2 regions of the Bradyrhizobium sp. WSM4872 genome follow, and region 1 is predicted to be linked to the other one. Evidence: riboswitches for the same ligand, from Rfam matches in the RefSeq annotation. Region 1 holds a riboswitch; the other holds the start of a gene.
The links. A riboswitch is a leader RNA that binds a small molecule or an ion and turns the genes downstream of it on or off. The one in region 1 is predicted to bind cobalamin.
Positions count from the first base shown of each region.

Region 2: it holds a riboswitch for cobalamin, as region 1 does, so the genes downstream of both, metE (5-methyltetrahydropteroyltriglutamate--homocysteine S-methyltransferase) here and AC0L3C_RS09200 (energy-coupling factor ABC transporter permease) in region 1, are expected to answer to the same signal.

Region 1 is NZ_JBVVPT010000005.1:34,651-39,299, reverse strand. It holds gene cobT (nicotinate-nucleotide--dimethylbenzimidazole phosphoribosyltransferase) at 1-299, opposite strand, end outside; gene cobF (precorrin-6A synthase (deacetylating)) at 315-1,064, opposite strand; gene AC0L3C_RS09200 (energy-coupling factor ABC transporter permease) at 1,110-1,787, opposite strand; cobalamin riboswitch at 1,825-2,044, opposite strand; gene cobA (uroporphyrinogen-III C-methyltransferase) at 2,090-2,821, opposite strand; gene AC0L3C_RS09190 (cobyrinate a,c-diamide synthase) at 2,818-4,128, opposite strand; gene cobM (precorrin-4 C(11)-methyltransferase) at 4,128-4,649, opposite strand, start outside.
Region 2 is NZ_JBVVPT010000014.1:85,288-89,936, forward strand. It holds gene AC0L3C_RS20015 (EAL domain-containing response regulator) at 1-378, shown strand, start outside; gene AC0L3C_RS20020 (4Fe-4S binding protein) at 956-1,159, shown strand; cobalamin riboswitch at 1,941-2,140, shown strand; gene metE (5-methyltetrahydropteroyltriglutamate--homocysteine S-methyltransferase) at 2,240-4,555, shown strand.

The DNA.
Region 1 (4,649 bases):
AGCACCGAGATCGCGGCACCGCCGGAGGCGAAATTCGCCAGCATCGCGATGGTCACTTCTTTCGGATAGGCCGAGACGCCCTGCGCGACGACGCCGTGATCGCCGGCGAAGATGATGATCGGCACCCGCGCCGCGCGCGGTTGCTCGGTCGCTTGCAGGCCTGCAAGCTCGATCGCGAGCTGCTCGAGCCGGCCGAGCGCGCCGGCCGGTTTGGTCAGTTGCGCCTGCCGCGCCACCGCCGCCTCGCGATGCACTGCGGAGATATCGGGGCATCGTTGGGAGAGCCATTCGGGGAGCATGCTGCCTCGCTTGCCTCACGGCCTGCGCTTGAGGATGTAACTGTCCATGATCCAGCCGTGCCGCTCGCGCGCCTCTTGCCGGACGGCGACGATCCGCGCACCGATCTCGGCCAGCGCGCCGGACATGATAATCTGATCGGGCATGCCGAGATAGGCGCCCCACCAGATGTGCAGGCCTTCCGGATCGAGCGACTGGAACGCCGTGCCGCCGTCGAGCATCACCACCACGGTGTGGACACCCGCCGGCCAGCCGCCATCGCGAAAGCGGCGTCCCGTCGTGACCAGAAACGGCTCGCCGATGTCGTTGAGCGGCAGCGCATGCGCCGCGCACAGCGCCTGGATCGAGGTGATGCCGGGCACGACCTCGATCTCGGGCAACGGATTGAGCCGCCGCGCAATGCGCAGCGAGGAGTCGTAAAGCGAGGGATCGCCCCAGATCAGCAGCGCGACCTTGCCCTCGCCTTCGAGATGATCTGCGATCGTCTGCGACCAGGCAGCGGCGACGGCATCGTGCCAATCGTCCACGCCCTTGCGATAGTCCGCTTCAGCGGCGTCGCGGACGGGCAGATCGAACTCGGCAATATGGGTCGTGTCGCTGGTGAGCACATCCGCGCAGATCGCCTGCCTGAGATCGGCGAGGTCGGATTTGGCAGTCCCCTTGCGCGGGATCAGGACGAGATCGGCCGCGTTGATGGCGGTAATCGCGGCACGCGTGAGCTGCTCGGGATCGCCGCAACCGATGCCTATCAGGGAGAGCGTGAGCATCGTAGCTGCGAAGGGCGGCCATAACGGCCGCCCATTCGCGTGTCTCTAGGCCGCGTTGTGCAAACGCGGAGTGACGAGGCCGGCTGCGGTGACGCCGCGCAGCGACTTCGCCAGCGCCAGCACGCCAAGATCGGCGAGCGGCTCGATCACGATGACGAGCGCATAGGACGCCGCGAAGGTGGCGATGTTGGCGAGGTTAGTCGCGCCGAAGCCCGATCCATAAATCGCCCAGAACGCCACCCAGGCGATGACACCCGCCTGATAGGTCGTCGAAAGCGCCAGCGCCTGGCGGTACTTCAGATCGACATAGGCCGTGTTGCGCGAAATAATTCCCGTGGCGATCGCCTGGATCCCGAACAGCGGCACCAGCAGCGTGGTGACGTTCATGCCATATTGCGGCAAGTCGGGCGGCTCGAAGAAGATGCCCTGGAACAGCAGGCCGAACGCGAGGCCGAAGGCCGCAGGCGCAGCTCCAAACAGCAGGAACAAGGTCGAGCCGAGGATGAAGTGCACTTCGGAGACGCCGACCGGGAAGTGCGGCAGGATCTCAAAGAAGATAAACACGAGTCCCGTGGCGGCGAGCGTGCGCGCCGCGAACGAAATGATGCCCTGCTCGCGCACGGTCTCGACCGCGAGCTTCAAGGCAACACCGCCCACGGCGATGCCGGTTGCGTAACTCAGCACGAGCTTGGCGTCCGAGACTAGTCCGGGTTCGATATGCATGGCTCAGATCCTTCTTGCCGTCACACCCGACGGCCTTGGCCTCAAAACGTGCACGGCCGGTCTCCTGGCTCGCGGTTCACTGGGAGTCTCCGGCCTTCCCGCGCCTTGCGGCCCAGTGGCTGATCGAAGTCCCTCACCGCTTACAGTCGCGGGGGCGGCTGGGGTTTTGGGCGCCGCAACTGGGTCCGCCCATCCCCATTCCCGATTATGCTCCGGCGCTTTGCGCCGCGTCGAGCACCATGCGTCTCCTGTGTGCCCCTTTCGCCAGCCGGGCGTCAAGGGGCGAAGGGCTGCCGAGAGCGTCATGACGGATAATCCCCGGCCAGCGCGCCGAACAGGATGACGGCCGCCGTGGAGGCCGCCCCGCCCCGCGCAAGCTGCTCGGCAAGTTCAGAAATGGTGGTGCGGACCAGCCGCTCATCGGGACGGCCGAGCGATTCGGCAAACAACGCCGGCGTGGTTGGGGCGAGGCCATGCTCGATCAATTTCGCGACAAGCGCCGGAAACGTCCGGCGGCCCATATAGACTACGGTCGTCGCCTCCGGATCGGCCAGCGCCGCCCAATTGAGGTCTGGCGGCAGCTCGCCGGTGACGTCCGCGCCGGTAATGAACTGCACCCGGCGCGAGGTATGGCGCCGGGTCAGGGGAATCCCCGCCTGAGCCGCAGCGACGCAGGCCGTGGTGACACCGGGAATGATCTCGTAGCGGATGCCCGCTTCCCGCAGCGTCTCGAGCTCCTCCTCGAGTCGGCCGAAGATGCCGGCATCGCCCGACTTCAATCGCACCACGCGCGCGCCTGTCACGGCATAGTCGACCAGCAGCCGGTTGACATGGTGCTGCTTGGTCGAGGGGCGTCCCGCCCGCTTTCCCACCGCGACGAGATTGGCACCGGGCCGGGCCAGATCGAGGATCGCGCCTGAAGCAAGATCGTCATAGAGCACGACGTCGGCCTCGCGCAGGCGCGCGGCACCCTTGAGCGTGAGGAGCTCGGGATCGCCGGGGCCGGCGGAGACGAAGGAAACAAAACCGCTCACCGATCCTCCGCGATCAGATGGAAGAACGTGCCGGTGGCTTGTCCCCGCCGCGAGCCGGTCTCGGCGATGACCGCGCCTGTCGCGTCGTGCACGACCGCCAGCGGCGTGTCGGGTTGCGCCAGGATCGTCGAATAGTGGAATTCGTGGCCACGCAGGCGTGCGCCGGCCTGATGACCCGGCATCGGCGTGGCAAGCTCGGCCAGACGATAGCCCAGATGCATGCGGCGTTTGGCAAAGCTCGTCTCCAGGCCGAGCAGCCCGGTCATCTCGTGGCTGATGCCCTCGGCGTCGGTCAAAGCGGTGCCCAGCACCATATAGCCTCCGCACTCACCGTGCACCGGGCGCGTTTCGGCGAAGGCGCGCAATCCGCTGCGGAAGCGCGCATTGGCCGCGATCTTGCCGGCGTGCAGCTCGGGATAGCCGCCAGGCAGCCAGCACACATCCGCGCCCGCATCGGGGCCTTCGTCAGCCAGCGGCGAGAATGTCGAGATCTCTGCGCCCGCCGCGCGCCACGCTTCCAGCATATGCGGATAGACGAAGGAGAATGCAGCGTCACGGGCGAGCGCAATGCGCTGGCCGGGCGGCGTCACGTTGACGCCGCTTGCGGCAGGTTGCGGCGACCAGGTGGCAGCCGAACGCAGCACTGCGTCGAGATCGACATGCTCGGCGACGAAGCGCGCGGCCTCGTCGATCAGCTTGCCGATTTCCGCCTGCTCCTCAGCCTGGACCAGCCCGAGATGCCGCTTCGGCAGACTGATCTCGGCATGGCGCGGCAGCGCGCCAAACACGGTGATGCCGGCGTCCAGCAGCGCACGTCGCACGAGGGCTTCGTGGCGCGGGCTGGCAACGCGATTGAGCACGACGCCTGCAAGGCGCACACCGGGACGGTAGTCACGAAGGCCAGCGGCGATCGCCGCCGCCGTTTGCGCCTGTCCCGAGGGATCGATCACCAGCAGCACCGGCCACTCCAGCATCTCCGCGATGTCGGCGGTCGCCCCGGTGCCGCAGACGCCACGCGGGGCGACGCCGTCGAACAGGCCCATCGAGCCTTCGGTCAGCACGACATCTGCGTCAATGCCGCGACTGACGAGATGCGAGATCGTCCCGCGATCCATCGCCCAGCTGTCGACGTTGACCGAGGCGCGTCCGGTCGCGGCTGCATGAAACGCGGGATCGATGTAATCGGGGCCGCTCTTGAAGCACTGCACCCGCAATCCGCTGTTGCGCCAGGCGCGGGCAAGGGCCAGCGTCAGCGTGGTTTTGCCGACACCGGAGGCCGGCGCGGAGATGACGAGCCCTGCCGCCATCACGACACCTCCGGAAAGCGCGGCTCGGCGCCGACCGGCCGATAGCGGCGGTCATAGTCGGCAGCATAGAGACGGCTCTCGGGAAAATCCGCCGAGCCCAGTCTCCTGCCGACCAGGATGAGCGCGGTGCGCTCCATCTCGCCGCCGACAACCGCGTCGAGTGTTGCGAGCGTGGCGCGGACGATGCGCTGGTCGGGCCAGCTCGCGCGCCAGACGATCGCGACCGGGCAGTCCCTGCCGTAATGCGGCGTCAGCTCGGCGACGACCTTGTCGAGCAGATGGATCGACAAATGAATCGCGAGCACCGCGCCGGTGGCGGCGAAGGCGGCGAGCTTCTCGCCTTCGGGCATCGCGCTGGCGCGGCCCGGCGTGCGCGTCAGCACCACCGTCTGGGCAAGGCCGGGCAGCGTCAGCTCGGCCTCCAGCGCAGCCGCGGCGGCCGAGAAAGAGGGAACGCCAGGCGTGACCGTGTAGGGAATGCCGAGCGCGCGCAGGCGGCGGAGCTGTTCGCCCATCGCCGA
Region 2 (4,649 bases), on a different contig from region 1:
AACCTAGATCTCCTGGTCGAGGTTGCGCGTGAGGTTCGCTTTCACAACATTGGCCTTGCAATCGACAATGTCGGTGCCAATTGGCCGCAGCTGATGGGGATGACAAAATTCCCGTTCATGAAATTGAAAGTGGATCGTCAGTTCGTCGGCGGCTGCGCGAATGGGCCCCTCAAGCGAACGGTGTGCCGCCATATCGTCGATCTAGCCAAAGAGTACAATGTGCGCACCGTCGCCGAAGGTGTGGAGAGCCAGGCTGACCTAATCGCTGTGGCCGAACTCGGCTTCGACCTTGCGCAGGGCCATCTGTTCGGAAAAGCCATGCCACTGAAGCAATTTGCACAGTCATCTTTCAACCCTGCTCCAGCTCGTCTAAAATAGTTGCGAGTGGCTGAGTGCGGCCAAGCGACGCTCATGAGCACCGCCATGCCTACTCGGCACCAGGCATGAGGCTGAGTGCAATTCGGTCTGCAGGGCCAGTGTCGGTCGTCCCGCCGCCACTTCATTTCCCTCCGAAGCTTGTTATACCACAAGCCCGTTTTGGCAAGCCTCCAGCGAGTCCTCCGCGCAGCTAGCGTTGCAGCCATGAGCGAGGCTTGCACAAACCTCCAGTCGGGGTGTGTGACCGGAGGTTTGCCGAGATCCAACGTAGACCTGCGTCCGTTGGCGGTTTTTTGTCGCCGCCGGTTGAGGAAGCGTCAGCCTCGCTTGCCCCCGCGCTGACGTGCCAAACAAACCGACGGACGCTTCCAGCGTCAAGTCGCGACTGACTCTCGCAAGAGGGCCCGAGGGCTCGTAGCCTGAAATTGAAGCGAGCTGTTGCTGTCGCAGATGCAACATGGTCTCAGACCCGGGACAGCCGAATTGGGCAAATTGCCCAACATTGAGCGCGTCTGCGTTTGGCACGGCATTTGAAAGGGATCGCCCATGGCATCGCTCGCCTAAGGAGTCGGAAGGCATGGCTTACAAGATCGTCGCTTCGCAATGCACCGTTTGTGGCGCATGTGAGTTCGAGTGTCCCAACGCGGCGATCAGTCTGAAGCGCGACATTTACGTTATCGATGCCAAAAAATGTACGGAGTGCGAGGGCCATTGCGACACGCCGCAATGCGCGGTGGTCTGTCCGGTCCCTGACACCTGTGTCCCGTCCAAGACAGGATAGGCAGCCCGCGACCAAAAGGCCTCATCGCTCGATTTCGCGAACGAAGTTGTAGATGTGGGACCTTGAGGAGACCACGACCGCATGGGGCGCATCGAGGTCGATTAACATCGTTATGAGCTTAAGACGCTGAGCGACTCCGAGGAACCCCTCAAAGGGCTCTGTCGGAGGACACCGTCGAAATTGTCACGAACAAGGACAAGGCCCTCGATGCTCAGTGGCCGCGTTAAGGCCTATCATCGCTGGCCGCGAGTCGAGGCGAGGCAGACCGGCGTCGAGCGGCCACGGACGCATCGAAGCCGGCGCAAAAGTCGCTCAGCACGTGAACACCTATTGCACCGAGAAGATCATCTTGGCCAACCTCACGGAGGCGGACGACCTCGTGCCTGGTCGGGCCGCCGAACACCAAGGAGCCGACCTGATCATCCGTGCGGTCCTGGAGCAATCCGGCTTTCGAAATGTCTAGGGAGCCTCGTGGGCTGTGACCAAACGGATGCCGGCCGAGATGATCGCACCTTCCTGACGCGCTGGTTCGAAAAGCTGCTGACGGAAAAGGTCGCCTCCTCGCGATCACACAGATACCGAAAGCGGCCCGGGTTCGTTCCGGTCGTGGAGCTCAACCCTTACGCGAGCAAGGAGCGAATGCATTCACAGCGGAGCCTCGACAGATCCGGGCGTGTTCACCAGGCCGCGAGCAAGACCGTCGTGCCCGCCTAGTGCGCTCGTAATCGCTTGGGCAATATCGCAGCGAGAATCGGTAGGTTGACGCATCGATCCTCGTGCGCATAATTCAAGCCGTCGCGGTCTCCGGATTTCGTTTGATCTGGAGCTAAGAGGGAAGCCGGTGCAATGCCGGCGCTGCCCCCGCAACTGTAAGCGGCGAGCCGCTGTCCAACGAAGTCACTGAAGCCATGCGGCTTCGGGAAGGCCGGACAGCAGCGACGACCCGTGAGCCAGGAGACCTGCCTCGACAAGATATCGTCCACGGGCGGGGCGTCCCGGTGTGCGCCAAGCAGTTGTCGCTCACGCGATGTTCGCTGTCTGCGTCCGCCATGGCCTTTGCCCCAACATGGGGTCTAAGCTATGTCAATCCTTTCGCTTCCCGTTGCCACACTGGGGACGTCACGCATCGGCCCACGACGCGAACTCAAATTCGCGCTCGAGAGCTACTGGGCGGGAAAATCCAGCGAAGCCGAGCTCCTCGAGGCGGGGAGTGGACTTCGTGCCGCTAATTGGGCACGGCAGAAATCCCGCGGTGCGACCGTCATTCCTTCGAATGACTTCTCGCTCTACGACCATGTGCTCGATACCAGCCTAATGGTCGGCGCCATTCCCGACGTTTACGGCTGGAACGAAGGTCCTGTGTCGCTCAAAACCTACTTCACCATGGCGCGTGGCGCTCAAGACGGTGGTCACGCTCAGCATGGGCCCGGCGTAGCCGCACAGGAGATGACGAAGTGGTTCGATACGAACTACCACTACATGGTGCCGGAATTTCACCAGGATCAGATCTTTAAGTATGCCTCTCGGAAGCCGATCGAGGAATATGAGGAGGCAAGAAGCCTCGGCTATCAGACGCGGCCCGTCCTAGTGGGCCCAGTCACTTTCCTGAAGCTCGGCAAAAGCGTAAATCCCGCCTTCAATCCGCTGTCGCTGCTTGATCGACTCCTCCCCGTCTATGTCGATGTTCTCCGCGAACTAGCCTCGCGCGGCGCTGAATGGGTTCAGCTCGACGAGCCATGCCTAGTGATGGACGTCGACGAAGCATCTCGGGCCGCTGTCCGCCGGGCCTATGCTCATTTCGCTAAGGCCGTGCCGACCCTTAAAATCATGCTGGCCACATACTTCGGGGGTGTCGGCGACAATCTTGAAACAGTATTGGCCTTGCCCGTTGCCGGGGTTCATGTCGACCTGGTTCGTGCACCTGACCAGTTGGACGCGATTGTCGCCAGAGCAGGTAGAGATCTCGTGGTCTCGCTCGGTGTCGTTGATGGTCGCAACGTGTGGCGCTCTAATCTGCCGGCGCTACTCGACCAACTTGCTCCTATGGTCAAAAAACTGGGCAGGGACCGTGTTCAGATTGCCCCCTCCTGCTCGCTGCTACATGTTCCGACCGACATTGAACTAGAGATCGATCTCGATCCCAATCTGAAGACGTGGTTGGCGTTCTCAGTGCAGAAGATCAAGGAACTTTCGATATTGGGCAAAGCGCTGGCTGGCTATGCTGCCGACGTGGCCGATGAACTCACGCTCTCAGAGGATGCATCCGTCACCCGCGAAACATCGCCGAAGATCCACAGTGCGAACGTCGCCGGACGAATGGCCGCGATCGACGATAGCATGCGTCGCCGTCGCAGTGCGTTCACCCAGCGCGCCGACGTCCAACGCGTCGCCTTCGCATTGCCGATGTTTCCAACCACAACCATCGGATCCTTCCCGCAAACGGCGGACGTCCGCAATGCGCGTGCAGCTCATGCGCGGGGAGCGCTGAATGACACGCAGTACGAGCAGCTTCTGAAAGCGGAGACAGCCCATACCGTGCATTGGCAGGAAGATATCGGCCTGGACGTGCTCGTACACGGTGAGTTCGAGCGCAATGACATGGTTCAATACTTTGGCGAGCAGCTGTTGGGTTTCGCATTCACCAAGCACGGCTGGGTTCAGTCTTATGGCTCGCGGTGCGTTCGCCCTCCTATCCTGTTTGGAGATGTCTCCCGCCCGAAGCCCATGACCGTTAAATGGTGGCGACATGCGCAGTCTCTGACCAAAAAACCCGTCAAGGCTATGCTGACCGGACCGGTGACGATCCTGAACTGGTCGTTTGTCCGTGACGACATCCCGCGGAGCGAGACATGCCGACAGATCGCTCTCGCGATCCGAGACGAGGTCATCGACCTTGAGGCGGCTGGAGCGACCATGATCCAGATCGACGAGGCTGCGTTGCGGGAGGGATTGCCGCTGCGCAAATCGCAGTGGAAGGACTATCTCGATTGGGCAGTGGACAGTTTCCGCGTTTGCTCCTCCGCTGTCGCTGACGGAACTCAGATCCATACGCACATGTGCTATTCCGAGTTCAACGAAATCATCGATGCGATCGCAGCAATGGATGCCGACGTCATTTCAATCGAGGCGTCGCGCTCCAAAATGGAATTGCTCGACGCTTTCAAGAGCTACAAATATCCTAATGAAATCGGGCCAGGCGTCTATGACATTCATTCACCGCGCATTCCCGCAGCAGCCGAGATCAAGCAGCTGATTGTGTTGGCGCGGCAGCGAGTTTCCGATCGGCAGCTCTGGATCAATCCCGACTGCGGACTGAAAACTCGAAGATGGGAGGAGGTGCGTCCCGCGCTCGTCAATATGGTGGCCGCCGCACGTGAGTTGCGGGCCGAGGCATGATCGTACGGAGCGTGTCGCCAACGTATCTGTGAATAAGATGAACGCGCTTTGGGAGCTCGCGATATCCTTGCGAGCTTCCAAAGTTTCCAGCGCC